Regions from separate parts of the Bradyrhizobium sp. USDA 4541 genome, predicted to be linked through region 1. Evidence: predicted binding sites of a transcription regulator. Region 1 holds the regulator's gene; each other region holds the start of a gene.
The links. Region 1 encodes LexA, which represses DNA repair genes until DNA is damaged. Its sites were predicted from a motif close to TGTTCNNNNTGTGTTCNG; they were not measured.

Region 1 (10,409 bases):
GCCGCCCTTCTCTTCTTTCTTGCACCCTGTTGTTGATCTTTACTTGTACTTGCGTCAGTCCCGCAGGGGCAGCCCCACCTGCCGACGAACTTTCCTCGGCGGCTGCCAAATGGGATGCCGCCATCAACAACGCAGACTTCGATGCCCTGTTACCGTTGTATGCCGCTGACGCCAGATTGATGCCGCCTGGTGCGCAGCCAGTCACCGGCCCTTTGGCAATCCGTAATTTCTTTGCCGAGCGGGGAAGAAGCGTCAGAGATCACAAGGTTGAGCTGCTCGATGTGTTGCCCATGGGAAAATACGCCTACACCACCTCGCATTTCACGGCCACGCTAGTAATAAATGAGAAGGCGGCGCCAATTTCTGGCAGCACCGTGAGACTGCTTGAACGCCAACCCGACGGGCAGTGGAAGATAAAGTCTCATATCTTCGTCAAGGAATAGATTCGCGGGTGCCACAGCCACACGGTCAGCCACCCCGCAAGCCTGACGGCCCGCAAGTGACGGATGGTCATGCACCTTATTGGCCCTCAGCCGAAGACGGCATTGATCATCGGGACATCGGTTCATTGGGTAAGCCGGACGTCCCTCGGTTTGGTCGCCATTGCCGTGGCTGTCGCCAGATGTTCGATCTCGCCCAACGCTGGGCCCGCGGCGGCGCCAGCAACCAACCCTTGCGAGCCCGCCGGGGATTGGATAGCCTTCTGCTCGCGATGAGCCTCGCAGGCTCATTCGTCCCTCGCGCGACTGGCGAGCTTACGTGGAATTGACCACGGTGAAGCGCGAAGGGTTTCAACGCCGTTCGCCTGGGCAACCCGTTCAGCTGATGATCCAGCGTCTTAGGGAGCCCGGACCATGCCGTCATTCCGCAATGAACTCCATCTCAACGATTCGGAAGTTGCCCTTGCGCTCGAGGGCGAAGAGCGCCGCCAGCAAGACGGCGTCGAGCTGATTCCGTCGGAGAACTACACCTATCCCGAGGTGCTCGAGCTGCTCGGATCGGTGTTCACCAACAAGTATTCCGAGGGCTATCCGGGACGTCGCTATTACGGCGGCCAGGAATTCACCGACCAGATAGAGAACCTTGCCCGCCAGCGCGCTTGCGCGCTGTTCCGCGCCGAACATGCCAACGTTCAGCCTCTGTCCGGGTCGCCAATGAACCAGGCCGTGTATCTCGGCCTGCTGCAGCCCGGCGATACGATCTTGGCGATGGACCTTTCACACGGCGGCCATCTCACTCATGGCGCGCCGGTGTCGCACATGGGGCGGCTCTTCAACTTCGCCCGCTACAAGACGCAGCCGTCAAACGGCGGCGCCATCGATTTCGATGAGCTCCGCGCCATGGCCCGGCACGTCCGCCCGAAGCTGGTGCTGTGCGGCTACAGCTCTTATCCGCGCGATCTGGATTATGCGTCCTTCAAGAGCATCGCCGATGAAGTGGGTGCACTGACCATGGCCGACGTCAGCCATTACGGCGGCCTGATCGCCGGCAACGCCTTGCGCAATCCGCTCGATGCGGGTTTCGACGTGATGACGACGACATCGCACAAGACGCTTCGCGGGCCGCGTGGCGGCATCGTTCTTTGTCGCCGGGAGTTCGCCGGCAAGATAGACGCGTCGGTGTTCCCGGGATTGCAGGGAGGTCCGCACATGAACGTTGTGGCCGGAACCGCGGTCACGCTGAAGAAGGCTTCGACGTCCGATTTTCATGCCTATGCAAGGCTGGTCATGCGCAACGCGAAGGTCCTGGCCGAAGCGTTGATGGAACGCGGCATGACGTTGATCACCGGCGGAACCGACAATCACATGATGGTCGTGGATACCGTGGCCAGCGTCGGCGTGGACGGCAGCGCGGCCGAGAACATCCTCGACGCCGTTGGGATCACCGCAAACAAGCAGATCATTCCCGACGATCCGCATCCGCCGCTCAAGCCGAGCGGCATTCGCCTCGGGACGCCGGCGGCGACCACGCGCGGCATGGGCGAGCCCGAAATGCGCCTGATCGCCGAACTCATTGCGGAGTCCCTCCGGTCGAAGGGAGATGCAGCGGTCGTCAAGCGACTGAGGTCGATCAGCGTCGAGATGTGCCGCGCTTTCCCCGTTCCGGGGATCGCGCCGCCCTCGTAGGCGGCCGACCTGCGTTCCTGTTCCGCGCCCGTCGCGTCACTCGGCAGGTCGTGAAGGTTCCCGGGGGAAGGACCGGAACGGAAATCGTTGCTGTTCGTTGGACCGCATGATCTCGAAGACGGAGCGTCCAACGCCGTGACCCGGAAAACCTTGCAAGCACGCTCGGAACAGGCGCTCGTCGTCATCATTCTCAGCACCGGTGCGCTGATCGGTTACCTCGGCTTGGCGCTGTCCAGGCTGTGAGAGCGACGCCGGCGGGCACCAAGCCGCCGGCAGGTATCAAGTCGCTTGGTACCCTGAAAGCGCGCGCGCGTGCCACTGAGTTGCCCGACGCGGCAAGCCAAGCCCCGTAGCAAAAATATAGGGTGAAACGAAGAGCAAGGCTCGGACAGATCATGTCGCGAGAATGCGGATGTTTGACGCACAAGCGACGACACCCGCCGTCGTCCCGGCGAAGGCCGGGACCCCTTACCCCAAATCTCAATTGTTGCGCGACGCTGGGGCCACGATCCCGTTCCTGATCAAATGCGGTGGTTATGGGTCCCGGCCTTCGCCGGGACGACGGTGGTGTGCGCGGGAACAGTCTCGCGATGGATGCAACGCCACGTACAATCCACACACCGGTCACTGAAATCGAGGACATTGCCGCCTGCCCGCAATTCTCGTACACGGTTTCATGCAATGACCTCGCAATTCACTCCCAACTCCGTCGACGTGCTGCTGTTCGATATCGGCCGCGTCGTGCTCGACATCAACTTTGACAAGGTGATGGCGCACTGGGCGCAGCATGCCGGGTGTGCGCCCGCCGAGCTCGCCACGCGCTTTGTCGTCGACGACAGTTTCAAGCATCATGAGATCGGCCGGATCGACGACGCGGCATTCTTCGAGAATCTGCGCCGGACGCTCGGCATCAACATCACGGACGCCCAGTTCCTCGAAGGCTGGAATGCGATCTTCACCGGCGAGATGCCGGGCATCGCCCCGCTGCTCGCGGCGGCCGCCAAGCGGATGCCGCTCTACGCCTTCTCCAACACCAATCCGGCCCATGTCGCGCATTTCTCGGTCACCCATGCCGAGCTGCTCAGCCATTTCCGCAACGTCTTCCTGTCCTCGAGCATCGGCTTCCGCAAACCCGACGCCGAGGCCTATGATCATGTGGTAAAAGCCATCGGCGTGCCGGCGTCGCGGATCCTGTTTTTCGACGACCTGGCCGCCAATATCGAAGGTGCGCGGGCCCGCGGCCTTTATGCTATCCACGTGACATCGACGGATGACGTGGCAAGGGCTTTGACCGCACTTGGAATTTGAAGATTAGGAATTGAGGAACTCTGAGCGTGGCCCTGATGCCGGTTGCCGATGCCCTGTCCGCCGTCCTCGCCGGCGCCGAACCGCTGCCGGAGGAGATGGTCGCGCTCGATGCCGCCTACCACCGCACGCTTGCGCACGACCTCGCGGCGCTCCGCACCCAGCCGCCGCAGCCGATGTCGGCGATGGACGGCTATGCGGTGCGCGCCGCCGATGCGGCTGATCTAAAGGCCCGGCTCAAGGTGATCGGCGAAGTCGCCGCCGGCCGGCCGTTCGACCGGACGGTCGGCGCCGGCGAGGCGGTGCGGATCTTCACCGGCGGCGTGATCCCCAATGGCGCCGACGCGGTGATCATCCAGGAGGACACCGCCGTCGACGGCGACCACATCACGATCACGGAGGCCGCCAGCGTCGGGCGGCACATCCGCCCGGCTGGGGTCGACTTCCGTGAGGGCGAGGTGCTGCTCGCCGGCGGCAGCCGCCTGTCCGACCGCGCGCTGTCGCTGGCGGCCGCCATGAACTATCCGGGACTTGCGGTGCGCCGCCGCCCGAAGGTCGCGGTGCTGGCGACCGGCGACGAGCTGGTGATGCCGGGCTCGCAGCCCGGCCCCGGCCAGATCGTCTATTCCAACGGCTACGCGCTGCGGGCGCTGGCGCGCGCCGAGGGCGCCGAGACCGTCGACCTCGGCGTTGCCGCCGACACGGTGGAGGCGACCACGGCGGGCATCCGCCGGGCGCGCGAGGCCGGTGCCGATGTCCTGATCACGACAGGCGGCGCCTCGGTCGGCGACCACGATCTCGTCAAGCGGTCGCTGGAAGCCGAGGGCGTCGACATGACGTTCTGGCGGATTGCGATGCGGCCCGGCAAGCCGATGATGCATGGCCGGCTCGGCGCGATGAGGGTGATCGGCCTGCCCGGCAATCCGGTGTCGTCCTATGTCTGCGCCTTCCTGTTCCTGGTGCCGTTGATTCGGGCGCTGAGCGGCCGGAAAGTGATTCATCATCGCCGCACGAGCGCCCTGCTCGGCCGCGACCTCGCCGCCAACGACCAACGCGAGGACTATCTGCGTGCACGGCTCGAAGCGCGCGAGGACGGCACGTTGATCGCAACGCCGGTGACGCAGCAGGACTCGTCGTTGCTCGGGAATCTCGCTGCGGCACGGGCACTTCTCGTGCGCCCGCCGTTCGCGGCGGCGGCCGTCGAAGGCAGCGAATGCGAGATCCTGACACTGCCCGAATAGGGTTTTCGCGCCCCGCCGATTGTGCGTTGCCCGACACGTTCACCGGAAATTAAGTGGTTGCGGAACACATATCGAACATATAGTGTCCGTTCATGATTTGTTTCGAGTGCTGGTGTCTACATTCGGGAAGCTGCATGGAAGCAGGTGCATCGAGCACATGCTCCTGAGGTCAGGCCCGGCCTGCAGGCCCCACCAGAAGAGTCTCGGAATCGAACGACGCTATCAACCGGGGGAATACTCGAGATGCTCACGCGCAAACAGTACGAACTACTGCGTTTCATCAATGAACGTCTGAAAGAGGCCGGCGTACCGCCCTCCTTCGACGAGATGAAGGATGCGCTCGACCTGCGCTCGAAGTCCGGTATCCACCGCCTGATCACTGCGCTGGAGGAGCGCGGCTTCATCCGCCGTCTGCCGAACCGCGCCCGCGCCATCGAGGTCATCAAGCTGCCCGAACTCTCGGCCGGCGGCGGCAACGGTCGCCGCGGCTTCACGCCCAGCGTCATCGAAGGCACCCTCGGCCGGCGCGCCAGCACGCCGCCGATTGCCGAGGACGACGGCAACCGTCCGGTCGCGGTCCCCGTGATGGGCCGGATCGCCGCCGGTACGCCGATCGAGGCGCTGCAGACCCGCAGCCACACCATCAGCGTGCCGCCCGACATGCTCGGCGCCGGCGAGCACTACGCGCTCGAGGTACGCGGCGACTCGATGGTCGATGCCGGCATCCTCGACGGCGACATGGCGCTGATCCAGCGCAACGACGTCGCCAATACCGGCGACATCGTGGTGGCGCTGATCGACGAGGAGGAAGCGACCCTGAAGCGCTTCCGCCGCCGCGGCGCATCGATCGCGCTCGAGCCGGCCAACACCGCCTATGAAGTGCGCATCCTGCCGCCGAACCGGGTCCGCATCCAGGGCAAGCTGATCGGCCTTTATCGCAAATACTGAATTGCAAATACTTGCGGCGGCCGGGAACGAGCAACACGTCGGATCGTTCCTTGCATGATAGTGTAGCGTACGGCCTGCCCGATGCGCTCCGATACCTCTCGCGCAGCGTCGCGTGTTTGTGATCGGAGCGATCTCGGACCAGTCGTACAATCGCCCAGAAACGAGCAGACGCTCGTTCGCTATCGTCCACTCTGGTAGAGGCCCTAATGCCTCAAGGAGAGGCACGGGTCGCTACCTCGAAATGAGGAGCCATCCGATGTGTGACTATAGTCTGCACGCCGTGGCATCGCGCCCCGCCATTGTCGGAGAGACGCTGATCACGACGACGTTCCGCGGCACGTCGACCCGCGGCTTTGCTTCGGAGAATGACCCCACTGTCGCGGTCTGCATGCTGCCGGGCACCGAGCTCGCTTTCGCCGAGAACGTTCGCTACGACAGCCGCTGGATCTGGACCAAGACGCTGAACTATCGCGTCGGCGTATTCAACGAAGTCGAGCCCGACGTGCCCGATCGGCATCATGATGCGGTCGAATTCCCCGACGGCAGCCATGTGCTGGTGACCCAGCTGGTCGAGGGACAGCGCGTCAGCGTGCTGCAATTGCCGGCGCTGCATCCGCCGGTCGAGCAGAAGCCGAAGGTTGTGGAGCGGCGGCCTTCCGCATTCGCAACGCTGTTTTTGGGTTGAGCGCATCGTCGCCGTGGAATGAGCTGTTCGGCGGCGGATGACCTAAGCAATTTCGGGCGACCCCGGACTCCCGCTTCCGGGGCGCAGAAGGAGATTTGCGTCGGCCGGCACCTTGGCGCATCATCGGGTACGGAGGACGTGCGCGGTGGTCGATAAGGTCACATGGCAAAAGGCTGGACGCGTCACGGAACCGGGCCGCTACATGTTCCGGTTCGGTTGGCTGACGGTAACGGCCGACGACCTGAAAGTCTGGGAGCAATTTCCCGAGGCTTCCTTCACTCTCGTCAAGAAGCCCGACGCCGGCCCCGACTCCGACGAATACCATCTCGGCCTGTTCGAGCTGCCGAGCGCGCCCTTGCCGGACCACGGCTAATCATCGCCCTGCAGATCGGTCTCGGCCGGCGTCGCATCCACCGCAGGCCGCGGCGCGGGGGCGCGTAGCGTCGTCTCGCTCTCGCCGTCGCCGGGAACCGCCGGCGACCACGGCCGGTCGATCCCGCCGGGCTTGACCGCATCGACGACGTAGCCGTCCCTGCTCCGTCGCAGCACCAGCGCGCCGTGGCGGCGCAGCCGCTCGGCATCGATCACCGATGCCGCGCAGCCCTGCGGCGCCGGCCGCGCCGTCACGATCAGGCCTGCGCGCTCGCAGTCGTCCACTAGGTGGTGTGGACTCTAAGGATTCCCTTTTGAGAGCAAATCAGATTCAAGGCTTCTTTTTGGGAGGCGGCCTTGGGTGTGATGGAGCGTTTGGTGTTGAGCGACGCGGCCTGGGAGCGCATGGCGCCGCTGATCATAGGCCGGCCCGATCAGAAGGGCTCGACCGGGCGGGACAACCGGATGTTCGTGGAAGGTGTGCTTTGGATCGTGCGTACGGGCTCTCCTTGGCGTGATCTTCCGGAGGCTTTTGGAGATTGGAACAGCGTGTTCCGGCGGTTCAGTCGATGGAGCCGCAAGGGTGTCTGGTGCCGCATCTTCGAGGCGATGTCCGAGGATCCGGACTTCGAATATCTGATCGTCGATTCCACCATTGTCCGGGCGCATCAGCACGCCGCCGGGGCGAAAAAAGGGGGTCTGAAGATCAAGCGATCGGGCGCTCGCGCGGCGGCCTGAGCACGAAGATACATATGGCCGTACGCGGCTTGGGATGCCCCGTGCGGTTCACGCTCACCGCGGGCCAGAAGGGCGATGCACCACAAGCCGCTGCATTAATCGAGGGGCTGCCCGCCGAGGTCGTCATCGCCGATACGGCTTATGACGCCGATCGTTTGCGCCAAGACATCGCCGCCAAAAAGGCGCTCGCCGTCATCCCCAACAACCCCTCGCGAGCCCTCAAATATCCGCTCGACAAACATCTCTATGCCCAGCGCCATCTCGTGGAATGCTGCTTCAGCAAGCTCAAGCAGTTCCGACGCGTCGCAACCCGCTTCGAAAAGACCGCCCGGAATTACCGGGCCGTCGTCACTCTCGCTGCCATCGTCCTATGGCTGCGATAAGTGTCCACACCACCTAGGGCCTCCGGCCGGGTCGCCGGCGCGACGAAGGCGCCGCCGGGTCCCTGGGTCACGCAGCCGCTGGCATCGCAGGAGACGCCCTCGCCGAGCGACGCATCGGTGGCGGTGCGCGCGTCGGCGTCCGCCGCCAGCCACTCCTTGACCAAAAATGCATCCTTGGCGCTGTGCATTAGATGCAGCCGTCCATCACCGCCACGCACCGCGACATTGCGGCCGTCGCCCGAGATCAGCACGTCCGGCTGCGGCACCCTGAGCGCCCAGACCGAGGCCACCAGCAGCAGCACCGCACCTGACCAGCGCAGCGGCGTGCGCAGCAGCCCGAGCAGGATGATGCCGGCGCTCGCTGCGATCAGCGGCCCGATGCCGAACGCCGCCATGCGGCCGACCGCGCCCGGGAGTGCGGCGCCCCATTGCGTCACCAGGATCATCCAGTCGATGCCAAGACCCATGATCGCCCAGAACACGCCGTCGAAGCCGAACGGCATGGCGACGAGCCCCAGCAGGCCGGCCGGCATCACGACCGCCGAGACCACCGGCATCGCCGCGAGGTTGGCGAGCAGCCCGTAGGGCGTCACGCGGTGGAAATGGAATGCGGCATAGGGCGTCGTCGCCAGCCCCGCCACCAGCGAGGCCAGCATCAGCATCGTGAGCTCGCGCCCGCCCCACAGCGCGACGCGCGCGGTCGCCGAATGGTCGGGCGACGCCAGCAGGTTCGGCAGCCCGATCTGCACCAGCGCCACCAGCCCGAGCGTCGCGGCGAACGACATCTGGAAACTGGAATGCACCAGCGCCTCCGGCGCGATCGCGAGCACGATCAGCGCTGCCACCGCCAGCGTGCGAAAGGTGATGGCCCGGCGGTCGACGATCACGGCGAGCAGCACCACGGCGGTCATGAAGAATGACCGCTGGGTCGCGACCTCCGCGCCCGACAGCAGAAGATAGAATGCGGCGGCGACCAGCGCGGCCGCCGCCGCCCATTTCTTGATCGGATGCGCCGCCGTCAGCGCCGGAAACAGCGCGAGCAGCGCGCGCACCGCGAAAAACACGACGCCGGCGACCACGGCCATGTGGTAGCCGGAGATCGACAGCACGTGGCCGAGTCCCGAGATGAACATCGCATCGTTGACCGGCGACGAGATCGCATCGCGCCGGCCGGTGAGCAAGGCGGTCGCGATCGCGCGCTGGTCGCCGTCGAGCGTGGTGCGAATCCGCGCGTCGATGGTGTCGCGCAGGCCCTGCATGAAGGCGGCGTAGCGCAGCGCAAAGCCGCCGGTCGCAGGCGGCTCCCTGGTCTTGACGGCGCCCATCACGAAGCCGGAGGCGCCGATGCCCTGGAAATACAGGTCGCGGCCGAAATCATAGGAGCCCGGGCGCTGTGGCCCGAGCGGCGGCATCAGCCGTGCCTTCAATTCAACGAAGCTGCCGACATCGGGCGCGGTGCCCTTCTTCACCGAGAGCCGGACCCGATCGAGCTTCGTCATGTCGCGCGGGCTCTCCATCGAAACCACACGCAGCACGAAACGATCGGTCTTCTCGCGGATGTCGCGCGTCTCGACGAAGCCGGTCAGCGCCACCGAGAACATCGGCCGCGCCAGCACCGTGTGAGCGACGCGCGCCGTCTTCCAGGTCGCCGTCGCAAAGCCCGCGGCGACCGCGGCCAGCATCACGATGACGGGAAACACGCTGCGCCGCCGCAGCAGCAGCGCCAGCAGGCAGAGCAGGATTGCGGCGGTGGCCGCGACCGACAGCACCGGCTCGTGCTCGGCCGCGAAATAGAACGCGATGCCGGTGCCGAACGCCACCGGCACCCAGGGCAACAGGCGGCCCGCCCCCGCCTCCGCGCGCGCCCATTGCCGCAATGTCTCGACGAGAGGCTTCCAGATCCCGGCGCGCGCCCGGGAGAAAGCCGCCGACCGGCGCAGCCGTGCGCGGCGGCCACGTCCCCGCGTAGCCGCGTTTGCCGCCCGGCGTCGTGCCCTGCTCCGCCATTCCGCCTGCGATCCCTGCCGGGCGGCAGGCTAGCGGATGGCCCCGTCGCCCAGCGGAACGGATGCAGAATACGGACCGGGAACGCCCGGGGTACCTGGATCGTCCTGCGCCTTGCCTAGCTCGCGCCGGGCCACAGCTGCCGCCTGCGTCAAATCGATCGAGCCGAAAGTCTCACTAAGATACCGATCACATTAGGAATAGACTGTCCTGATGCCTCCACTCCCAAATAGACAGGGATGAGGCAGTGACGGCTCGCGGCACTTGAAGGCCGCTGGAGCTCCTCTCAGGTGGCCACAACTCCCCTGAGATCAGGCGTTGCGGACGAACGCGCAAATCTCGCCTGTAACGCCGTGCACCACGCGCACTCCGCGAGCGGATAGATCGCTGAAAAACGCGAGGAGTAGCGTTTGCTTTTGAGAGGAGCAGCACATGGCAATTCAAGTACCAAGCGATTTTCGCCGCGTGATTGTCGCTGCGTCAGTGGGAAACATCATTGAATGGTACGACTTTTATATTTTTGGCAGCCTGGCCGCCGTTCTGTCGGTCAAGTTCTTTGAGCAATCCCACCCCGTCGCAGCCCTGCTGAGCACGATCGCGCTGTTCA
Region 2 (10,409 bases), 920 kb from region 1:
CGCGCTGTTCAAGCGGCTGGAGCAATGGCTGTGCGACATCACCGGCTATGACGCGGTCTCGCTGCAGCCGAACTCCGGCGCGCAGGGCGAATATGCCGGATTGCTGGCGATCCGAGGCTATCACCTCGCGCGCGGCGAGCCGCACCGCAAGGTGTGCCTGATCCCCTCCTCCGCGCACGGCACCAATCCGGCCTCGGCTGCGATGGTCGGCATGGAGGTCGTGGTCGTCGCGTGCGATGCGCGCGGCGACGTCGACGTCAATGATCTTCGCGCCAAGGCGGAGAAGCACTCCGCCAACCTTGCCGCGGTCATGATCACCTATCCGTCGACCCACGGCGTGTTCGAGGAGCATATCCGCGAGATCTGCGACATCGTGCATGCCCATGGCGGCCAGGTCTATCTCGACGGCGCCAACATGAACGCGCAGGTCGGACTGTCGCGGCCCGGCGATTACGGCGCCGATGTCAGCCATCTCAATTTGCACAAGACCTTCTGCATTCCGCATGGCGGCGGCGGCCCCGGCATGGGCCCGATCGGCGTGAAGGCGCATCTTGCGCCCTATCTGCCGGGCCATCCCGCAACCGACGGGGCAACTGCGCACGCCATCGGCCCGGTGTCGGCCGCGCCGTTTGGCTCGGCGTCGATCCTGACCATCTCCTACATCTACATCCTGATGATGGGCGGCGAAGGTCTGACGCGCGCCACCGAGATCGCGATCCTCAACGCCAACTACATCGCCGCACGGCTGAAGCCGCACTTTCCGGTGCTGTACCGCAACGAGCGCGGCCGCGTTGCGCATGAGTGCATCGTCGATCCGCGGCCGCTGAAGACGACCAGCGGCGTCACCGTCGACGACATCGCAAAACGCCTGATCGACTACGGCTTCCACGCGCCGACCATGAGCTTCCCGGTGGCGGGCACGCTGATGATCGAACCGACGGAATCGGAATCGAAGTTCGAGATCGACCGGTTCTGCGACGCCATGATCGCGATCCGCGACGAAATCGCGGAGATCGAGAAGGGCCGCTGGAAGGTCGAGGCCTCGCCCCTGCGCCACGCGCCGCATACCGTGCACGACATCGCCGACGATGTCTGGAACCGGGCCTACACCCGCGCCGAGGGCTGCTTCCCGGCCGGCGTGTCGCGCTCGGACAAATACTGGAGCCCGGTCGGCCGCGTCGACAACGTCTATGGCGACCGCAATCTGGTGTGCTCGTGCCCGCCGGTCGAGGATTATGCGCAGGCGGCGGAGTAAAGCGCACCATTGTTGCAGCTACGTCGTGCTGCGTCTCTGACGCGTGATTCACTCGGTGTCATTCCGGGGCTCGCGAAGCGAGAACCCGGAATCTCGATCCACGACTTCCGGATTCCGGATTCGCGACTGCGTCGCGCCCCGGAATGACGGAATGGTCCGGCCCGCGGCAGGAGGAAACATGCGCGAGGAATTCTGGTTCCATTTCCCGTTTCGCGTCCGCTATTCGGAGGTCGACGCGCAGGCCGTGGTGTTCAACGCGCACTACCTCACCTATTTCGACACCGCGATCACCGAATATTTCCGCGCGCTCGGCTACGACTATCTCGGCGAGGTGGCGCGGACCGGCATCGACTTCCACACTGTCAAATCGGTCGTCGAGTACAAGGCGCCGATCCGGTTCGACGAGGACATCGAGGTCTGCGTGCGGGTCGCCAAGATCGGCCGCTCCTCGATCAATCTTGCGCTCGCGATCTTCGCCAAAGGCTCCGATGATTTGCGCGCCACCGGCGAGATCATCTGGGTCGCGACCGATCAGAAGACCCATCAGTCGGTCGCGGTGACCGAGGATTTGCGGGCACTGATCGCAAGCCGGGAGAAGACGCTGGCATAGGCTGATTGCGCACACAGGTGCGGATCAGGCTTACGGGGCAACCAAGGCCCGGCTTTCGGCGTCCCAGCGCCACAGCCGCTCATTGGTCAGTTCGGTGCCGCCCCACCAGCGATGGATCGTGTTGTATTGGCTGAAGTCGAGCTCGCGATCCGACACTTCCTGGCCGAAATCGGTGAGCGACAGCCGACTGTGCAGGAGTCGGTTGTTTCGGGCCTTCAGATCGTCGGGCGCTTCGATCTCCGCGGGGAATCCGGTCAGGACCGGTGATGGACAATAGGCGAGCCGGTCCAGGATCAGCTCCGCTTCCTGAAAATCGAACACGCCGCGTTCCCTGTTCAGCTCGCTTGAAAGGACCTGTGGGCTTGTCTCGCCGTCGGCGACGAGATCCAGCATCCGCAGTTCGGACGCGCCGAGGCCGGTGTCTTGCCCGGGTAGCTCCTCGAGCAACGCAATCAGTGCCGCGCGGAGCTGCGGGATGGCCGACAGATCCTGCATGAGAAGGTCGAAACAGGGCTCGGGCGTCGGAGCGCGATAGGCAGTCCAGGCGCGACCGGCCAATTCCAGCCGATCATCGGTCACCGCAAGTGCAGGCAACCGCCATTTCGCCAAGCTCTCGCCTCGGTACCCGCCGATCTCGACATCGGTCTGGACCAGCTTGAGCTTCGCTACGATGTGGCGGTGCGGGCGGAGCACGTCGAGCAACCAGGCCAGCACCAACTGGTCATTCGGCTGGGGATCAGCCCATAGCTCGACGCTATCGCAACGCTCGCACAACTCGACAAGCCCAATGTCCCGACCGATCGAGCCGGTCCATCTTGAACTGGCGAAGTCGAGCCAGTGCGTGTCGAAATCGACATGCTTTGCGGAACGCGGTTCCAGCAGGGTCGTGAGGTCATCCGACGAGGGCATTTTCCCCCAAACGAAGCGCGGCCTCAACCCGACGACGATGTCCGCCCTTCCCGCCTACCTCGGGCGATAGCTCGCGAGTTCACTTGTCGCCAGGATCAGACTTGTCACGATGCTCTCCGGCTACGCGCGATGGCATCAGCACCGCAAGCTGAGGATCAACTGCTTTACAAAAGACACACAAAACCAAACGGGCGCCGAAGACGTCGGCAACCCAACGTCCTCAGCGCCCGCTTGCAGCGAAGTCATGTGATGATTTGAGCATGATCTCCGGACAAACGCTTCGCGTTTGTCGCGAGGGAAAACCGCTTCGCACTTTTCCGGATCATGCTGGAGGCTTACTCTTCGGTCGGCTCCTCGCCCTCGGCGTCGCGTTCGGGCGTGCCGGCGAGGATCTGCTCGGAGATCAGGCCGGAGTTCTGCCGGATCGCGGCTTCGATCTTGGCGGTGATGTCGGGATTCGACTTCAGGAATGCCTTGGAATTCTCGCGACCCTGGCCGAGCCGCTGGCTGTCATAGGAGAACCAGGCGCCGGACTTCTCGACGATGCCGGCCTTGACGCCGAGGTCGAGGATCTCGCCCATCTTGGAAACGCCCTCGCCATACATGATGTCGAACTCGACCTGCTTGAAGGGCGGCGCCAGCTTGTTCTTCACCACCTTGACGCGGGTGGTGTTGCCGACCACCTCGTCGCGCTCCTTGATCGCGCCGATGCGGCGGATGTCGAGGCGGACCGAGGCATAGAACTTCAGCGCGTTGCCGCCGGTGGTGGTCTCCGGCGAACCGTACATCACACCGATCTTCATGCGGATCTGGTTGATGAAGATCACCATCGTGTTCGACTTGTTGATCGAGGCGGTGAGCTTGCGCAGCGCCTGGCTCATCAGGCGGGCCTGCAGACCCGGCAGCGCATCGCCCATCTCGCCCTCGAGCTCGGCCTTCGGCACCAGAGCCGCGACCGAATCGATCACCAGCACGTCGACCGCGCCGGAGCGCACCAGCGTGTCGGCGATCTCGAGTGCCTGCTCGCCGGTGTCCGGCTGCGAGATCAAGAGCTCGTCGATGTTGACGCCGAGCTTGCGCGCATAGACCGGGTCGAGCGCGTGTTCAGCGTCGATGAAGGCGCAGATGCCGCCCTTCTTCTGGCCTTCCGCCACCGTGTGCAGCGCCAGCGTGGTCTTGCCCGACGATTCCGGCCCGTAGATTTCGACGATGCGCCCCTTCGGCAGGCCGCCGACGCCGAGCGCGATATCGAGCCCGAGCGACCCCGACGACACCGTCTCGACATCCATCGAACGGTCGTTCTTGCCGAGCTTCATCACCGAGCCCTTGCCGAACTGGCGCTCGATCTGGGAGAGCGCGGCTGAGAGGGCCTTGGACTTGTCCATGGAGGATCCTTCGACGATACGCAGTGCGGTGGCGGACATTTGGGATGTGCTCCTTATGGCGGGGATTCGCTAGCGGGAAAACGGGCGAAGAGATCGGGCGGAATGCGTTGTTGATTGGAACCTCGTACCACGTTTGTTCTATGTTCGCAATATGTTCTTTCGAGCAGATCGGTACTGGCCTGTTTCCATCCTTAGTGGCCTGCTTTGAAATTTCGAGTGGCCTAGTTTGGATTTAATCCTGTGGCAACCAAGGGTTGGCCGATGTTCTCGGTAGGACTACTGAGTCGCCCATCGGATGTTCTGGCTTTAGCAATCGTTATGGTCCGCCAAGTGTTCTCCCTCCACAAGGGAGAAGCGTTACCGGGGTTCTCCGTTGGTGAATGGAGCGTGCCAGCCCAATGGCACAAACTGCACTACACAACTTATTGCCGGCGGGTGTAAGTTCCAGCTCCAACGCAGGAGTTGTGTCATGGGCAGTGACATACTTATAAGCGCGTGCATTGTCCTGTTCGGACTAAGTCCACTCATCATCGTCGGTATTGCAATGTTCGCGCCGTGACGGCGCTGATACTGAGCCCGCGTGAAAAGAAACTCCTGAGGCGCATGGCTCTCGGGCGGCGTGATACTCAGATCGCCACGCAGATCGGCGGAACAGAAGCGCAAATATCGGTCCAGCGCCTTCGCTTACTCAGGAAGCTCCACATCCACTCTCAAGCTCAGATCGTGGACGCGGCGGAAAGATTGGCTAGTTGGCCTACAGTAGTCTTTCGCAAACCTGGCTCGGTGCATCGGGCCGCCCGGTAGATGGCCCCAGCAACGGCCCCTACAGCCCCCAAAGTTGCTGGGGCCGCTCAATAGTGCGTATTTCGCAAAAACGGGACAGCGGTTTTCGGCCAGTACCAACAGATCGGTACTGGCCGTATTTAAGTCCCCGTATCCTAGTTTGAATGTTCGGATTAAGCGAACGGAAACCGTAGCTTGGCCGGTGTTCTCAGTAGGACTACCGAGGCGACCCATCGGATGTTCTATCCCCGTCCCGCCTTTGACCGAGATCAGGGAATTTAATCTTGAGAGAACGAACCGGGGGCAACGGAACGTGATACGATATCATCATCACCGGCCAAGGCTTTGCCCGTAGGCGTCGGTGGCTGAGAGACCAACAGCGCTCCCGCCTGCATAGGAAGGGAGCGCGGCCATGCCGAACCATTCCACAATAGCGCACCGCGAGATGCAGCTTCGCCATCTGGAGCAAGCCGAGCGGCATATTGCCCAAGGCGAACGACACATTGCCGAGCAAGAGGGACTGATCGAGCACCTTGCCAATCACGGGCACGATCTAGCGGAAGCGAAGAAGCTTCTGGATAACTTCTACTCATGCCAGGTTTTGCACGTTCAGCACCGCGACCGAATCCGCAGAGAGCTGGGAGAGTAAAGGGCCACCTCAGTTGACGGCCTATTCTCATCTAGCGCACGATTAATTTCCTAGCGTGGCACAAACTGCACTTTGTTTTGGTGGTCATCCCGAGTTAGATTCCAACCTCACGCAGAGGTTGTGTCATGACCAGTGACCTACTTTTTAGAGCGAGCATTGTGGTGCTGGGGCTGTGCCCCATTGCTATCGCTGCGATTGCAATATTCATGTGAGAAAGCGGCCGCCTCACTTGGCGGCCTCTTTCATTACGGGCCCTTCCCGTCGAATCGCTGCGACATATGACGTGAATCCGGTCGCGTGAATGAGGTGCTGAAAGGCTCTCGACATCGCGGCAGTCGAGAAGCGGCGCTATCTCGCAGGTCAGCTTGAACTATGAAGCCCGGCGCGAGCCGGGATTTTTCTTGGCCCAAAGAACGGCCCCAGCGAGGGGGTACACGCCGAGGCCAAGGCGGTTGGATCATCCATGAGATGACAGGCTCATCACATAAACAGGGCGCCTATGCCTACGATGAGCGCTACGAACGATATCGCCGCGAACGCCATGAAGCCGTACTCGACGCCGTCGTGGTGACTGAGCCTGAACATACAGAGAGCTTGCGCCACGGTCTTCGTGTCCGCATTAAAGTAGGCATGTCAGCGATAGCGCCCTAATTGCGGTTCCAGGCTTAACTTAAGCGAAGATTTTTGAAACGATTCCCTCGATGCCGCTTTTATTGCTCATGCAACAGGCGACCGAGGTTCATCTAGTCCGAGTGACGACCGATGACGGCGAGGTCCAAATCTGGCTCGCCGCGACCTCGCGCGAAGAAGCCGTTGACCGAGTGCTGGATGCAATCCCGGAGGGATGGGCTGTTAGCCTCATTCGGCGACAGCTGGCCGCCGATCACATCCCAGTTCTCAACATGGCGGCCGGAGAAGTGCGCCGGCATCAGGTGTCCTGAAGAAACGGCCCCAGCGCGTTGGAACGAACGCTGAGACCGCCTCACCGCGCCGCTACTGGGCAGGGGCTCCGAGTGTTGCGGCCCCAGCCAAACTGGATTCTACATAAACAAACGGCCCCAGCACCCCGACAGGGAGGCTGAGGCCGAGGAGCGCCCGTGGGGTAGGGAAAGATTCTGGACGCCCCCACCTCAAGCTAGAACCTCCATGGCGCCGAGGGGGCAGTTTTCCATGGCGCGCGACAGCTTTGATTTTTCGAGTGGCCGGCTTGGCTTTAACCCCGGCGTAACCAAGGGCTAGCCGATGTTCTCGGTAGGACTATTGAGAAGGCCCTCAGATGTTCTGGCCCCATAATTTCCTGCGGGTCGCGATCTGTTCTCGCGGAATGTTTACTGGAACAATTGACCCGGCAGTGCCCTTATTTGGGGGCCCCCAGCCAGACAGGTAGCCCCCCGACTGCTGGAGGAAAACCCGCCTCCGGGACGGGTTGGCGGCCCCCTGTTGGGGCCGTTTAAAATTCCGTAGTTCTCCGGCCAAGAACAAAGTTCCGGCCATGCGACGCGCCTTGCGCCCGAAGTTCCCCTGATAATCAACAAGTTAACCTGACAGGCGCGACGGCGTCCGATAACGGCTTGGCACAATCTGCATACTACCTTCGTACCCCTCCTGAGCCCTGGAAAAACTCCGTAGCGTTCGACGGGAAGACTCGGGTTCCGCCAGTGTTCGTAACATTGGCCTGCTCCAAGCAACGCGAATTGGGCGGCGCTGGGCAGGCAACATGGCTGGCGACCGTTCCGTGGCGACGCTGCCGGCGGACGAATCCTTTCCGGAATCCACAACGACGGCCCGAACGGGCGCGGCCTTTCACACGATCTTTTTACGGGCGCTAATCATTACTACAACTAATGGTTTAAATATCGACGACCGCCCTTCCTTCGCGGAACCGATACAGATGATCCACAGGGGCATCGAGTTCAGCGTCACTCAGCTGATGGCCGGCGTCTGGACGTGGCGCTTCCAGATCGGCGATCGCGTCTTCACGGGCAAGACCGAAGCAAAGCTCGATCTTCTGGCGATCCGCCGCGTGCAGCTGCGGATCGATCGCGAGCTGAACAATCTGGGGCGGGAACGGACCCGCGGCAGCAATGGGGACTGAGGCACAGTCTATCGTGCACGCCCCGGTGCCCTGACGCGCTGGCCTGCAGAGCTTCGGTTCTAATTAAAATTAGAACACACGAACCGGCGCCCGCTTCGCTCGAAAACGCTTCAATCCGCGCTGGCCAGCCGCCGCATCGTGAACTCGATGTCGCCGCCGGGAAGCTCGCGCCAGCTCTCGACGGCGCTCATATAGGCCGCCTTCGGGTAGCGCTTGAGAAAGTCACGCGCCCTCACGCGGGCCTGATCGCGTGGCAGGCTGAAGGTCTCGCGCAGATAGCCGTCGTCCGGCTTTCGCCGCTCGGCCATCCGGCTGGCGAGATCGCGCGGACGAGACACCATGCCGCAACTCCGGACCAACTGACGACACCCCAATATAGGGGCGGCGGCGGGAGAATCCGAGTCTGCGGGAGACGGACGACGTCGCCCCGAATGGGCGTTACTGGCTGCGCGGCGCGGCGCTTCCCGGCTGCGCCGAGCTTCCGGTCTTGGTCTTCGGCTTGGCGGGATGGGCGGCCGCTTTCGGCGGATCGCTGCGCACGACGCCCCAGGGATCGGACGATCCCTTGGCATCGGGAATCTTGCTGAGCGAGTCCTTGTAGGCCTTGTCCCTGACCGCGTCCTGCTCCTTCTCCTCCTGGGTCCTGGTCTTGACCTCAGGCATCAGGTTGACGTTCGGCATCTGCGCATAGGCCGGCGCCGACAACAGCACCGCAACCGCAACTGCGCTCAAAACTCTCATAAGAACACTCCCTGCGTTTTCGTCGGCGGTATATCACCGCAAGAAAGCCGCCGCCAAGCGCGCCTGCCCCGGCCCCGAACATGATGCGTTTCCGCGGAATCGCATCATGTTCTCATCTCTTTGTTTGAGCATGATCTTTTTCGGAAAACCGGTTTCCACTTTTCCGGATCATGCCCTTAGAGATGGTCTGACTTGCAGGATTTCGGCGACTGCATCCAGTCGTCCCAGATCGGACCGCAGCGCGTGCAACCGCTGAGCGCAAGTCCGATCGCAATCACGCCGCCGAGCACCACCAACCTGCGGAACATGTACGCCCCCACCACTCGCGAGCAGGCGACTGGGCGCCGAAACTGGGGCATTTTCAAGCCGGACACGGCGCTTGTAGCGCAGCGCAGTGCGCGTCGGAGCGCAGCGCAGTGCGCGTCGGAGCGCAAGCGCGCGTCGGACGGGCTGCCGGCGCGCACTGGTTTGACCGGGCGGCCGCGCAAATTACACTGCGCAACAAAGCAGAAAAGGAATCGATCAAATGACTTTGGCGATGAGCTGGGACGAGTGGACGCAGCACGACGGGACGGCGCTCGCGGAGCGCGTCAGGTCCGGCGAGCTGACGCCCCGTGAGCTGGCGTCGCAGGCAGCCAGCGCCGTCACCAAGGTCGATCCCGCGCTCTGCGGCGTCGTCGAGCTGTTCGACGATGTGATCGCCGATCCGGCGCGCGACGGCGCCGACCTCGACGGCCCGTTCGCCGGCCTGCCCTTCCTGATGAAGGACCTCGGCCCGACCCTGAAGGGACGGCTGCAGGAGATGGGCTCGCTGATGATGCGCGGCAATCGCGCCGCGGCGGATACCTTCCTGACCGCGAAGATGCGCAGGGCCGGGCTCAATTTGATCGGCCGCACCACGACGCCGGAGTTCGGGGTCTGCAGCTCGGCGGAAAATCCCGCGGTCTATGTCACGCGCAATCCCTGGAACACCGACTACACCACCTGCGGCTCGTCGGCAGGCAGCGCGGCGATGGTCGCCGCCGGTGCGGTGCCGATCGCGCATGCGACCGACGGCGGCGGCTCGATCCGCATTCCCGCCGGGGTCAACGGCAATATCGGCCTGAAAGTCTCGCGCGGCGTGTTCTCGCTCGCGCCGCATCTGTCCGATCTCACCGGGCTGGTCTCGATCCAGGGCTGCCAGTCGCGCACGGTGCGCGACACCGCTGGCTTCGTCGATGCCTGCCGGGGACCTGCGCCCGGCGAGTTCATGCCGTTCTGGACCTCGCCCGAGCCATATGCCGCGATGATCGCGCGTGATCCCGGCCGGCTCAGAATCGCGCTGTCGCACACATGGGGCGACTATCGCGCGACGCCGCACATCACAGCCGAGCTCGAGCGGGTCGGACGTTTCCTCGAAGGCTTCGGCCATCAAGTCGATTATGCACTGCCGGCGATCGACTATCGGGAAGCCTTCGCGGCGCAGACCACCTGCTACATCAGCAATTTCGCCGTCGTGATCGGCAACATGCTCGCCGCGCGCGGGCTGGAGCGGCCGCCGGCGGAGCTGATCGAGCCGATCAACATCCGCATCTGGGAGCATGGCCGCGACTTCAGCTTCGCCGATCGCGCACGCATGCAGGCCGTCTTCAACACCACCTCGCGCGGCTTCGGCGCCTTCTTCGAGGACTGGGACATCATCCTGACGCCGATCACGGCACTGCCGACGCCGAAGGTCGGCACCACGGAATATCTCACCATCAGCGACAATCCGTCGGTGCTGGACTGGTTCGGCAATCTCTGGCGCAACTTCGCCTTCACGCCGCTCGCCAATCTCTGCGGCATCCCCGCGATCTCGCTGCCGCTCGCGACCAACGAGCACGGCCTGCCGCTCGGCATTCAGGCGATCGGAAAGCAAGCGAATGACGGGCTGTTGCTGCAGCTCGCCGCCCAGATCGAACGGGCGATCGACGGCAAGTGGAATGCGGGCAACACGCCGGCCG
Region 3 (10,409 bases), 3.2 Mb from region 1:
TCCAGGGCACCACAGCCGACGACCGGTTCGCGCCGTGGAAGTTCTCCAACCCGTGGTTCGGCACGGTGCGCGGCCGCGCCGGCTATGCGGTCAATAACGTGCTGTTCTACGCGACCGGCGGTCTCGCCTTCGGCGAACTGCGCGGCGAGACGTTCGGCATCACGGAGAGCCACACCAATGCGGGCTTCACCGTCGGTGCCGGCGCCGAAATGGGCTTTGCCCCGCACTGGAGCGCCAAGATCGAGTATCTCTACGTCGACCTTGCCAACAGCAATTTCACGATCACCGGTGGTGTGTCGAACGGCTACAGCTTCAGCCTGGTTCGCGCCGGCATCAACTATCACTTCTGAGAACAAGAAAACGTCGACCATCAACTCCCGGCCGCGCCTAGCGCGGCCGGGTTTTTCTTTGTGTTGATGATCTCAACGTCGCGCATGCGACATGCATGCCGCGGCGTGCGCGAATCCAATCGGTGGGCCGCACGTGTGGGATATGCGGCTCCGCCGGTCGCGTCCGCATCATGCAGGTGGTCATCCAGCGAGCGCCAGCCACGCGCTCGGCAGCCAACTCACACGCAACGCCTCATTCGGTGTTCATTCCGAGCCGCGCATCGCGAGCGCTCGTCATGAGACCACCAGGTTGACCGCCTTCGGGCCCTTGCCCTTCTTGTCGGGCTCAACCTCGAACGTAATGCGTTGTCCTTCAGTCAGGTCCTTCAATCCTGCACGCTCGACAGCTGTGATGTGAACGAACACATCGCGGCCGCCATCATCAGGCTTGATGAAGCCGTAGCCACGCTCTCCGTTGAAGAACTTGACTGTCCCAGTCATGGCCATCGGGAAACTCCTCCCCCGTATTGCTCCACCGCTACGCGCACGCCGCGTAGCGGTTGACCGACATTCGCTTGTCGGAAGCTTGGCCACCTGAACAGGCCGGCGTCACGCCGCCGGTCTGCCTGGATTTATTTCGGCCTTGTCACTCCGCCGCAACCATTCGCGGAAGCGGAACGTAAAGCCAGTCGTAACAGGATGAGCATAATACGGTTCCGCGCAAATTGCCTATGCTCAAAATTGAACTTTTCAGTAGGAGGTTGTCGATCATGGTTTAGGCGTCTCGAGTCTGAAGCGTCCCGCGCCGCCTTGACCGAGCGGCTTCTCGAGTTCGGGCAGGATGACCTTCAACTCATTCGCCAGCGTCCACGGCGGATTCACCAGCAAAAGCCCTGTGGAAACGAGGCCTGCGCCTGCTTCTTGCGGTGCCACACTGAATTCCAATCGCAGGCATTTGCCGGCGGGCCGGCTGCTTGCTGCTGCAGCAGCCACACTGCGCGTTAGCTCATCGGTGGCTCTCCGGGTTTTTACGGGGTACCACAAAAGATACGAGCCGGTCGGCCACTTCGCGTACGCTTCCGTGAAAGCACTGGCCAGCCGCTCGAACTCGTCCTTCGCTTCGAACGGCGGATCGATCAGCACCAGGCCGCGCCGTTCGTTCGGCGGCACGAATGCGGGCAGCGCCATCCAGCCGTCGAGATCGACGACGCGCGCTTGCGCGTCGCGTCGCAGCGCGTCGATCAGTTGTTTGCGCGCCGACGGTTCGATCTCGCAGGCGGTGAGGCGATCTTGCGGACGCAGCAGCGCCCGCGCGATCAACGGCGAACCAGGATAGGCTTTCAGCTCGCCTTTCGGATTGAATGCTCTGACGATGTCGAGATAGGGCGCGATCAGCGGCAATGCCTGGTCGGAGAGCCGCGCCTGCATCAGCCGCGCGATGCCGGTGAGCCATTCGCCGCCGCGCTGCGCTTCGCTCGACGTCAAATCATAGAGACCGGCGCCGGCATGGGTGTCGATGACGCGGAACGGCGCCGGCTTGTCCTGCAGATAGGTGAGCATGCGCACCAGCACGATGTGCTTGATGACGTCGGCAAAGCTGCCGGCATGAAAGGCGTGACGGTAGTTCATGTGATGATCGTGCTGCGCTCCCAAAGGGTGCGCATGTTGTACTCGTCATGCCCGGGCTTGTCCCGGCCTTCGCTAAAGCTTCGGCGGGGGTAACGTCCGAGCTCGGCGAAGCCTTGGCGTAGCCGGGGCTCCCGGGCATCTGCGCCTTATCTTGCTTGTTTCGCGATGGCGCAGGTGGCCGGGACATGCTGCGCGACGACGCGCAGCGCGGGTCTGCCGGCCATGACCCAGAGTTTCAGCCGCCGCGAACCGGCGGCATCAGCACCTGATCGCGGCGGCAGGCGCGGCGGTCGATTTCCTCGCAGGAGCGGAATTCCAGATCCTTGCTGAGGCAGATCCGCACCTCGCTGAGCCGCTTGCTGTCGCAGGTCACCGAGATCGCGGAGTTGCTGAGGCCCGGATTGACCTTGATGAATGCCGTCTCCAGCTCGTCGGGCGCGACCGTCTTCGGCTCCGACAATTGCAGGAATTCCTCGGGGATCTTCACCGTGGCGCGGGCCTTGCGGATGGCTTCGAAATAGGCGCGCTCGCCGAGACCGGAGCAGGTGCCGTGCTTGTCCCACTCGTTGTAGATCAGCCCGGGCGCCGGCATCAGGTCGAGCATCGAGCTCATGATGCTGCGGGCGAGTCGCGGCGAAGGCCGCTGGCAGTATTCCGGAAAGCCCCGCTCATATTGCGGCCACAGGCCGTGCACCACGAAGGAATATGGCCGTCCGCCGCATTGCGCCTGCGTGCCGCGGCCGTTGTTGCCGCGCTCGCTCGCCGCCTCGCAGAACGAGGGCGACCACGACAGCGACAGCACATAGAAATCGAACTCGCCGGGCGCATTCTGGCGGCGATCCTGGGCCGACGCCCCGACCGCACCGCACAGAATAATGGCAACCGAAATCAAAAATCGGGAAATCGTGTCCAACCGAGGCATCAAACGCTCCCTCACTCGACCGCCCAGAGCCTAGCAGGCCGCGAGAACATTTCAAGAACAAAAAGCCGCCGTCCAAATGGCGGCGGCTCCTGCTTTAGCAATCTGGTCGGAGATCAGGGCCGCGCGGCCTTGCAGGACGGGTTATAGGTCCAGTTGCGGTCGAGCCCCGCGACGCACCATTCGACGCCCTGATTGATGCTGGCAAAGCCGCCGTCCTCGATGATCGAATAGTGCACCTTGCGCACTTTGCCGTCGCTCAGCATCGCCTCGCCCGTGCAATAACGGCGCGGGATATTGTCGGACTGCCAGGGGCGGAAGGCGGTTTCGTGAATCCCGTTGAAGCCGGTGATCACGAGCGGCGAATTCCAGAAGGTGGCTTCCTTTTCCTGGAATTGCGTGCTGATGACCGTCAGGGCCTTCTCGCATGGGGCCACATTGCCGTCATAGCGCGGGCCGGACAGCCAGAAGTTCATTTCGAGCGGATTGGCGGCTTGGGCCGTACCCCCGAAAGCCAGCAGGCCGACCACGAGTGCGGCGCCGAGGCCGAGCTTGCGGCCGAGTTTATTGCGGGAGTTGAACAGGTTGCGCATGGGAATCCACCCGATTATCCGATGCCGCGGACGGTGCCGCGAAGCCCCGGCAAGGTCAAGTGCAGGGCGGCAACACCTGCGGAGAAGTCCACTTTGGGGAGCCGGCTCGTTCTTTTCACGGTCGCCGGCGCACTCTATGTTGGCTCGAAGCGAAATGGAGTCTGCGATGCGAAGGAAATTGGCCGCGTGCCTGGTTGCCGTTTGCGGGATGCTGGCCGTTGTGCCGGCGCGGGCGGATTGGATGCAGCCGGTACCGCCGTTCAAGGGCAATGATACCGGCGGTATCATCGCCTATACGCTGGCGACCCAGAGCGACGCCCGGCAACTCGCAGTCGATCACTGCGCCTCCTACGGCAAGGTGGTTAAGTTCCTTGCGATGCAGAACTATCCGGGCGGCTACATCTCTTTCGCCTGTCGCTGGGTGCCCTATGGCGCAGCCCAGAGGCCGCTGCGCACGCTCTACTGAGCGCGCACCGGATCTTTCGATCGTTCAGCCGGGAGCCGACCGCATGACCCGACAGCTTGCCTTGCTTGGTTCGGCTGTGTGCCTTGTCCTGTCCGCTGGCGCCGCAAGTGCCGTCGACCTGCCGATCCGCAAGGCCGGTCTGTGGGAGATGAAGATGGTGCGCACCGGCGGGCCGATGCCCGAAATCACCATGCAGCACTGCACCGACGAGACCACCGACAAGGAGATGAGCGCGGCGGCCTCGCCGATGGCCAAGGAAGTCTGCTCGAAGCAGGATATCAAGAAGACCGCGACCGGCTATGTCAGCGACAGCGTCTGCAGCGTCGCCGGCATGACGATGCAGAGCCATGCCGAGATCGTCGGCGATTTCAATTCCGCCTACACGGTGAAGAGCACCTCGCATGCCGAGGGCGGCGCGGCCGGCTCGCGCGACACCACGATGACCATCGAGGCGAAATGGCTCGGCGCCTGCAAGAGCGACCAGAAGGCCGGCGACATCATCATGCCCGGCGGCATGAAGATGAACGTCAAGGACATGGAAAAGCTGAAGGGCCTCATGCCCAAGCAGAAGTAGCGCGCAGCGCATCCGGCTGTTGCCGGGCGCCCGAATGCATCGCCTCGCATGCTGAGAGGCTGCGCAGCTTGCACCACCATCACTTCGAGTAGCTCGCGACAAAATTGCAAAGCAATCTTGCGCTGAGGCGATGTGAAATCCATCCGATCCCTCCCCGTCATCTCCGCGCAAAGGCGAAGCCTTTGCGCGGAGATGACGGTTCACCGCGTTCGTGCGCTCCTTGGCGCGCGATGACGTCGACGGATGCAACATCATCGAATGATCGCCGCGTGCTCCCGCGTTCGAGACTCTCTGCGAGAGACGACGCGCATCGCATTCGCATTCGTTGTGTCGAAAGCCTGACGCGCCAACATGTCGTTTTGAATCGTTCCAGCGTTGCGCATCTTGAATCACTCCAGTGTTGCGCTTCGTTTCTGCTTCCATCGATTCTATTTTGCGCGTGTGGAATTTCGATCATCCCGCCGATAGAAGTCCGCCCCAATCGATGCCGGCCTTGTCGCAAACGCGGCTCGATCGATGTCGGCGTAAGGCAATGTGGGGATTTGTTCGGTGGGAATGGCTTCGTTGCGGAGCAAGCGCGGCTTGCTCGCATCAACGGCTGCGATCAATGCGGCGCTACTCGGTTCGGTCATACTTGTGTCAATGGGTGCAGACGTCGCCAGCGCTCAGGCGCAGACAAGTCCTCCGCAGAGCAATGTCAGCGAACTTCCCGCAGTGACGGTGGATGAACCTGGCGCCGCAAGGAAGCGCGGTGCCGTCGTTTCAAGCCAGAACACCAGGACTTCGCGCGCGGTCGCGGCGAACCGGCGCCGCAGTGCCGCGGCGCCCGCCCGGAGCCAGGCTCCGCGGTCGCAAGGCACAGGAGGCGCGATCGGTACGACCACGGGGTACGTCGCAACCGCGAGCACGGCCGGCACCAAGACCAGCACAGCGCTGATCGAAACGCCGCAATCGCTCTCGGTCGTGACGCAAAAGGAGCTAAGGGATCGCAACGTTCAGACGCTCAAGGACGCCGTCAGCTACACGCCCGGCGTGACGACCACGGCGTTCGGCTATGATCCAAGGTTCGATAGTTTCTACATCCGTGGCTTCGACGCGACCTATACAGGGATCTATCGCGACGGCCTGCGCCAGGGCGGCGGCAACTTCGCAATTCCCAAGATCGAACCTTACGGTCTCGACAGCGTGTCGATCCTCCGCGGACCAGCCTCGGGCCTCTATGGCCTCGGCTCTCCGGGAGGCATCGTGGATGTCACGACCAAGCGGCCGCCTTTGACGGCATTCGGTGAGGTGCAGCTGCAGGGCGGCACCTACGACCGTTACCAGGGCAGTTTCGATGTCGGTGGTCCGGTGCCCGGCAGCGATCAGCTGTACTACCGGCTGACGGGCCTGCTTCGCGACGCAAAGACCTGGTACCCCGGCAACGACGACGATCGCGCCTATATCGCGCCGGCGCTGACCTGGCGGCCGGACGCCGACACGTCCTTCACCATCCTCAGCGAATATCAAAAGAGCCGAACCGCCGCCAGCATCGGCAATTTCCGCACGCCTGACGGACAGTTGACCAACATCTATTCGAATGATCCGGCGTTCAGCGCCATGGATCAGAAGCAATATCGCATCGGCTACGCGTTCGAGCACAATGTCGACGACGTGTGGACGGTGCGGCAGAACTTCCGCTTCTATCAGGTCGACGTCGACGCGAAATACACCCAGATCGATTCAATCGACAGCAGCACCAATCTGGCGTCGCGGTCCGCGTGGCGGATCCTGGACAGCTTCAACATGGTGACGCTCGACAATCAGGCCGAGGCCAAGTTCATGCTCGGCGCGATCAAGAATACCGTGCTGTTCGGCGTCGACTACGGTCACTCCTACTACAACGACAAGATCGGTTACGGCCCGGCGCCCGATCTCAATCTCCTGAGCATGAACTACGGCGCCCAGGCCATCGCGACGCCGGCATTCTCGATCTTCAACAAGCAGTCGACCGACGAGGTCGGTGTCTATGCGCAGGAGCAGGCCAAGCTCGGAGGCTTTATTCTGACGCTCAACGGCCGCCAGAGCTGGGTGTCGCAGACCACGACCGCGGGTCTCGACGGCGTGCCGTCAACGCAGAAGGCGACCGCCTTCACGGGCCGTGCGGGCCTGAGCTACGTCTTCGACAACGGCATTGCGCCCTATATCAGCTACGCGACGGCATTCGCCCCGCAGGTCGGCGTCGACGCATCCGGACTGCCGTTCAGGCCGACCACCGGCGAGCAGAAGGAAGTGGGCATCAAGTACCAGATGCCGAACGTTCCGGTGCTGTTGACCGCCGCGGTGTTCGACATCACGCAGGACAATGTGCTGCGTACCGATCCGAACAACATGGCATTCCAGGCAGCGACCGGGCAGGTCGAATCCAAGGGTGTGGAGCTCGAGGCGAAGCTCGCGCTCAAGCAGGGATTTGATCTCACCGCCGCCTACACCCATCTCAACGTCGTGATCACGCAGGGCAATCCCGATACGACCGGCAATGAGCTCTCCGGCATTCCGGGGAATTCCTTCGCCGCCTTCGGCAAGTATACGTTCCAGTCCGGCGTGCCCGTCGAAGGCCTCGGGCTTGGTCTCGGCGTGCGTTATATCGGCACGAACTTCGGCAACGACCAGAACACGTTCCAGAACGCTGCGACGACGTTGTTCGATGCGGTGATCGATTACGATCTGGGCAAGCTGGACCGGCGCTTCCTCGGCGCCACGATGCGCGTCAACGCGACCAATCTGTTCGACACGCACTACCAGACCTGCCAGTCCGGTTACTGTTATGCCGGCGAACGGCGGCAGGTCATCGGCACCTTGTCCTACCGCTGGTAGGTTACACCGGCACCCGCACGACGGCGCGCAGGCCGCCCATCGGGCTTTCGCTGAGCATGATGTCTCCGCCATGCGAGCGGGCGATGTCGCGGGCGATCGCAAGCCCGAGCCCGGTGCCGCCTTCGTCCTGGTTGCGGGCATCGTCGAGCCGCAGGAACGGCTTGAACACTTCCTCGCGCATGTCGGCGGGGATGCCCGGCCCGTCGTCGTCGACCGTGACGTTGAGATAGCGATGGTCGCGATGGCCGGTGATCGAGATCGTGTTGGCGTGGCGCGCGGCGTTGGAGACGAGGTTGGCGAGACAGCGCTTGAACGAGGCCGGCTTCACCGTGACGACGGGCAGGCCGTGGAACGCAACGGTCGCGGTGTGGCCGTGGCGCTCGGCGTCGCTGCGCAATTCCTCCAGCGCCAACGCCATGTCGGTCGGCTGCGCGACCTCGCCGGAATCGCCGCGCGCGAAGGCGAGATAATCCTCCAGCATCATCGACATCTCGTCGACGTCCTTGCGCATCGCCTCGATCTCGGGGCCTTCGCCGATCAGGGCAAGCTCGAGCTTGAACCGGGTCAGGATGGTGCGCAGATCGTGCGATACGCCGGCGAGCATCGCGGTGCGCTGCTCGATCGAACGTTCGACGCGCGCCTTCATCTCGATGAAGGCCTGCGCCGCGCGCCGCACCTCGCGCGCGCCGCGCGGCCGGAAGTTCGGTGCCTCGCGGCCCTTGCCGAAACTTTCGGCGGCGTCGGCGAGCCGCAGGATCGGCTTGATCTGATTGCGCAGGAACAGCACGGCGACGATCAGGAGGATCGTCGAGGTGCCGAGCATCCAGAAGATGAAGATCTCCGAATTGGAGGCGTAGGCCGCGCTGCGCTGGGCGAAGATCCGCATCACCGAATCGTCGAGCTGCACGCGGATCTCGACCAAATTGGATTTACCGACGGTGTCGATCCAGAACGGGCGGCTGATCTGGCGGCCGAGCTGCACCGACAGCGTCTGGTCGAGCAGCGAGAAGAACGGCTTCGGCCCCGGCGGCGGCATGTCGCCGGCGGGAAGGAAGTCGACCACCAGCTGCAGTTTCTGGGCGATGCGGCGAAGCTGCGCGCGGTCCTTGTCCTGCGGGTAGCTCTTGTAGACGTCGATCAGCGCGGCGATATCGGACACCACCGCGGCCGACAGGCGCCGCGTCACCGTGTTCCAGTGCCGCTCCATGAACACGAACGCCACCACGGTCTGCAGGATCACCATCGGCACGATCATAATCAACAGCGCGCGGGCATAGAGGCCGGTCGGCATCCAGCTCTTGAACGCGTTGCCCATCCAGCCGTTCGCCTTCGAGACGCGCTGCGAGGCGTTGCGGATCAGGGTCAGGCCGGAGTCGAGCGTGCTCATGTTCGATACTTATAGAGCGATGGGATTTCGTAGCCCGGATGAGCGAAGCGATATCCGGGGCTTGCTAACCCCGCATATCGCTTCGCTCATGCGGGCTACTTTCTGGGTCATGCTCAGGGCGAAGCCACCAGGCGATAGCCGATGCCGCGCACCGCCTGCAGAAACAGCGGATTGGCAGGATCGTGCTCGATCTTGCGGCGCAGGCGGTTGATCTGCACGTCGACCGCGCGTTCGTTGACGGTACCGCCGGAGGTCAGCTCGGCGCGCGGCACGGTCTCGCCGGGCGCGCTGGCGAGGATGCGCAGCATCTCGCGCTCGCGATCGGTGAGATGGATGATCTCCTCGCCCTGACGCAGTTCGCTGCGCTCGATGTGGAAAATATAGGGGCCGAACGCGATCTGCTCGACGACCGCGACCTGCGGCGGCGCGGTGCGCTTGAGGATATTGCCGATCCGGAGTACCAGCTCGCGCGGCTCGAATGGCTTGGCGACATAATCGTCGGCGCCGATCTGCAGGCCCTCGATGCGGGCTTCCGCCTCGTGGCGGGCGGTCAGCATGATGATCGGCACCGTCGAGGAGCTGCGGATGAAGCGGGCGAGGTCGAAGCCGTTCTCGCCGGGCATCATCACGTCGAGGATCAGCAGGTCGAAATGCAGCCCGAGCAGCTTGGCGCGCGCATCGGTGGCGCTCATTGCCGTCGTGACCCGGTAGCCTTCGCCTGAGAGAAAGCGCGACAACAGGTCGCGAATGCGGCGGTCGTCGTCGACCAGCAGAAGATGCGGCGCGTCGTCGGCCGGCTCGACCGGCGCGCGCATCATGGTTGCAGCCTGCACCAGCTCACTCCCTCGTTTTTCTGCCGCCGCCGAAGATCGCTTCGAGCACCTTGTCGGGATCGTCGCGGTCGATCATCGCGCGGAGGAATTGGCGAACCGTCTCGACGCCGGCCGGATCGATGCCGGCGACCGCGCGGTTGATGCGGTCGGTCTGCAGCCCCGCGAGCTTGGCGACCAGCGCCTCGCCCTTCGGTGTGGCGTAGAGCAGGCGCTGCCGGCGGTCGTTGTTGCCGGTCTTCTGCACGATATAGCCCTCGTCCAGGAGCTGCTTGAGCACGCGCCCGAGCGACTGCTTGGTGATGCGCAGGACGTCGAGCAGGTCGGCGACCTTCAGCCCCGGATAGCGGGTAACGAAGTGGATGACGCGGTGGTGGGCGCGGCCGAAGCCGAACGCCTCCAGCTCCTGGTCGGCATCGCCGACAAAGTCGCGGTAGGCGAAGAACAACAGCTCGATGATATCCCAGCGCAGGTCGCGCGCCCCCGCCGCCGGGGCGTTGTCGTCTCCCTGCGAATCGGGCTTGGCAGCCATGCCTGAGAAATTTATGTCAGTCATATTGACGTATCTTGGGTTCAATGTTACAAAACTGCCTGTCACGACGAAACATTAGGTCGTCTTGTCCTCGACAGCGTTTAAGGCGGCCTGAACGAGCCTGTGAGGCGGTTTGGGCCGCAAATTGGACTACCGTGCGATTGTCGAGCGGCATTTCGGCAAACATACTGGACTTCAGCATTCCGCAAAAGCATGTCTAAACGGCATGTTGGCGATGGAAGCCGGCGGCGCGGCCGGCGGTGGTGAAGTTCGGGCCAGCCGAGCCTGATGGCT

Region 2: the regulator LexA is predicted to act here: its motif matches at 4,301-4,318, upstream of recA (recombinase RecA).
Region 3: the regulator LexA is predicted to act here: its motif matches at 2,923-2,940, upstream of J2R80_RS42715 (ribonuclease T2).

The regions. Positions count from the first base shown of each region.
Region 1 covers NZ_JALJZF010000001.1:5,812,302-5,822,710, reverse strand. Annotated here, with positions in the region: gene J2R80_RS27675 (DUF4440 domain-containing protein) at 1-443, shown strand, start outside; ZMP/ZTP riboswitch at 733-818, shown strand; gene glyA (serine hydroxymethyltransferase) at 855-2,126, shown strand; gene J2R80_RS27665 (hypothetical protein) at 2,214-2,369, shown strand; gene J2R80_RS27660 (HAD family phosphatase) at 2,808-3,434, shown strand; gene glp (gephyrin-like molybdotransferase Glp) at 3,461-4,672, shown strand; gene lexA (transcriptional repressor LexA) at 4,916-5,620, shown strand; gene J2R80_RS27645 (hypothetical protein) at 5,877-6,305, shown strand; gene J2R80_RS27640 (hypothetical protein) at 6,451-6,678, shown strand; gene J2R80_RS27635 (hypothetical protein) at 6,675-6,962, opposite strand; one part of gene J2R80_RS27630 (IS5 family transposase) at 7,035-7,370, shown strand; one part of gene J2R80_RS27630 (IS5 family transposase) at 7,373-7,798, shown strand; partial or broken gene J2R80_RS27625 (ComEC/Rec2 family competence protein) at 7,762-9,805, opposite strand; gene J2R80_RS27620 (MFS transporter) at 10,235-10,409, shown strand, end outside.
Region 2 covers NZ_JALJZF010000001.1:4,894,960-4,905,368, reverse strand. Annotated here, with positions in the region: gene gcvP (aminomethyl-transferring glycine dehydrogenase) at 1-1,255, shown strand, start outside; gene J2R80_RS23055 (thioesterase family protein) at 1,434-1,865, shown strand; gene J2R80_RS23050 (hypothetical protein) at 1,896-2,774, opposite strand; gene recA (recombinase RecA) at 3,110-4,198, opposite strand; gene J2R80_RS43765 (LuxR C-terminal-related transcriptional regulator) at 4,655-4,963, shown strand; gene J2R80_RS23040 (hypothetical protein) at 5,355-5,591, shown strand; gene J2R80_RS23035 (hypothetical protein) at 6,335-6,520, opposite strand; gene J2R80_RS23030 (hypothetical protein) at 7,483-7,686, shown strand; gene J2R80_RS23025 (hypothetical protein) at 7,797-8,027, opposite strand; gene J2R80_RS23020 (hypothetical protein) at 8,125-8,427, opposite strand; gene J2R80_RS23015 (hypothetical protein) at 8,604-8,735, opposite strand; gene J2R80_RS23010 (amidase) at 8,954-10,409, shown strand, end outside.
Region 3 covers NZ_JALJZF010000001.1:9,047,532-9,057,940, reverse strand. Annotated here, with positions in the region: gene J2R80_RS42730 (outer membrane protein) at 1-350, shown strand, start outside; gene J2R80_RS42725 (cold-shock protein) at 624-836, opposite strand; gene J2R80_RS42720 (23S rRNA (adenine(2030)-N(6))-methyltransferase RlmJ) at 1,098-1,958, opposite strand; gene J2R80_RS42715 (ribonuclease T2) at 2,194-2,880, opposite strand; gene J2R80_RS42710 (hypothetical protein) at 2,994-3,470, opposite strand; gene J2R80_RS42705 (hypothetical protein) at 3,637-3,936, shown strand; gene J2R80_RS42700 (DUF3617 family protein) at 3,980-4,510, shown strand; gene J2R80_RS42695 (TonB-dependent siderophore receptor) at 5,231-7,366, shown strand; gene J2R80_RS42690 (ATP-binding protein) at 7,368-8,753, opposite strand; gene J2R80_RS42685 (response regulator) at 8,867-9,571, opposite strand; gene J2R80_RS42680 (MarR family winged helix-turn-helix transcriptional regulator) at 9,591-10,139, opposite strand.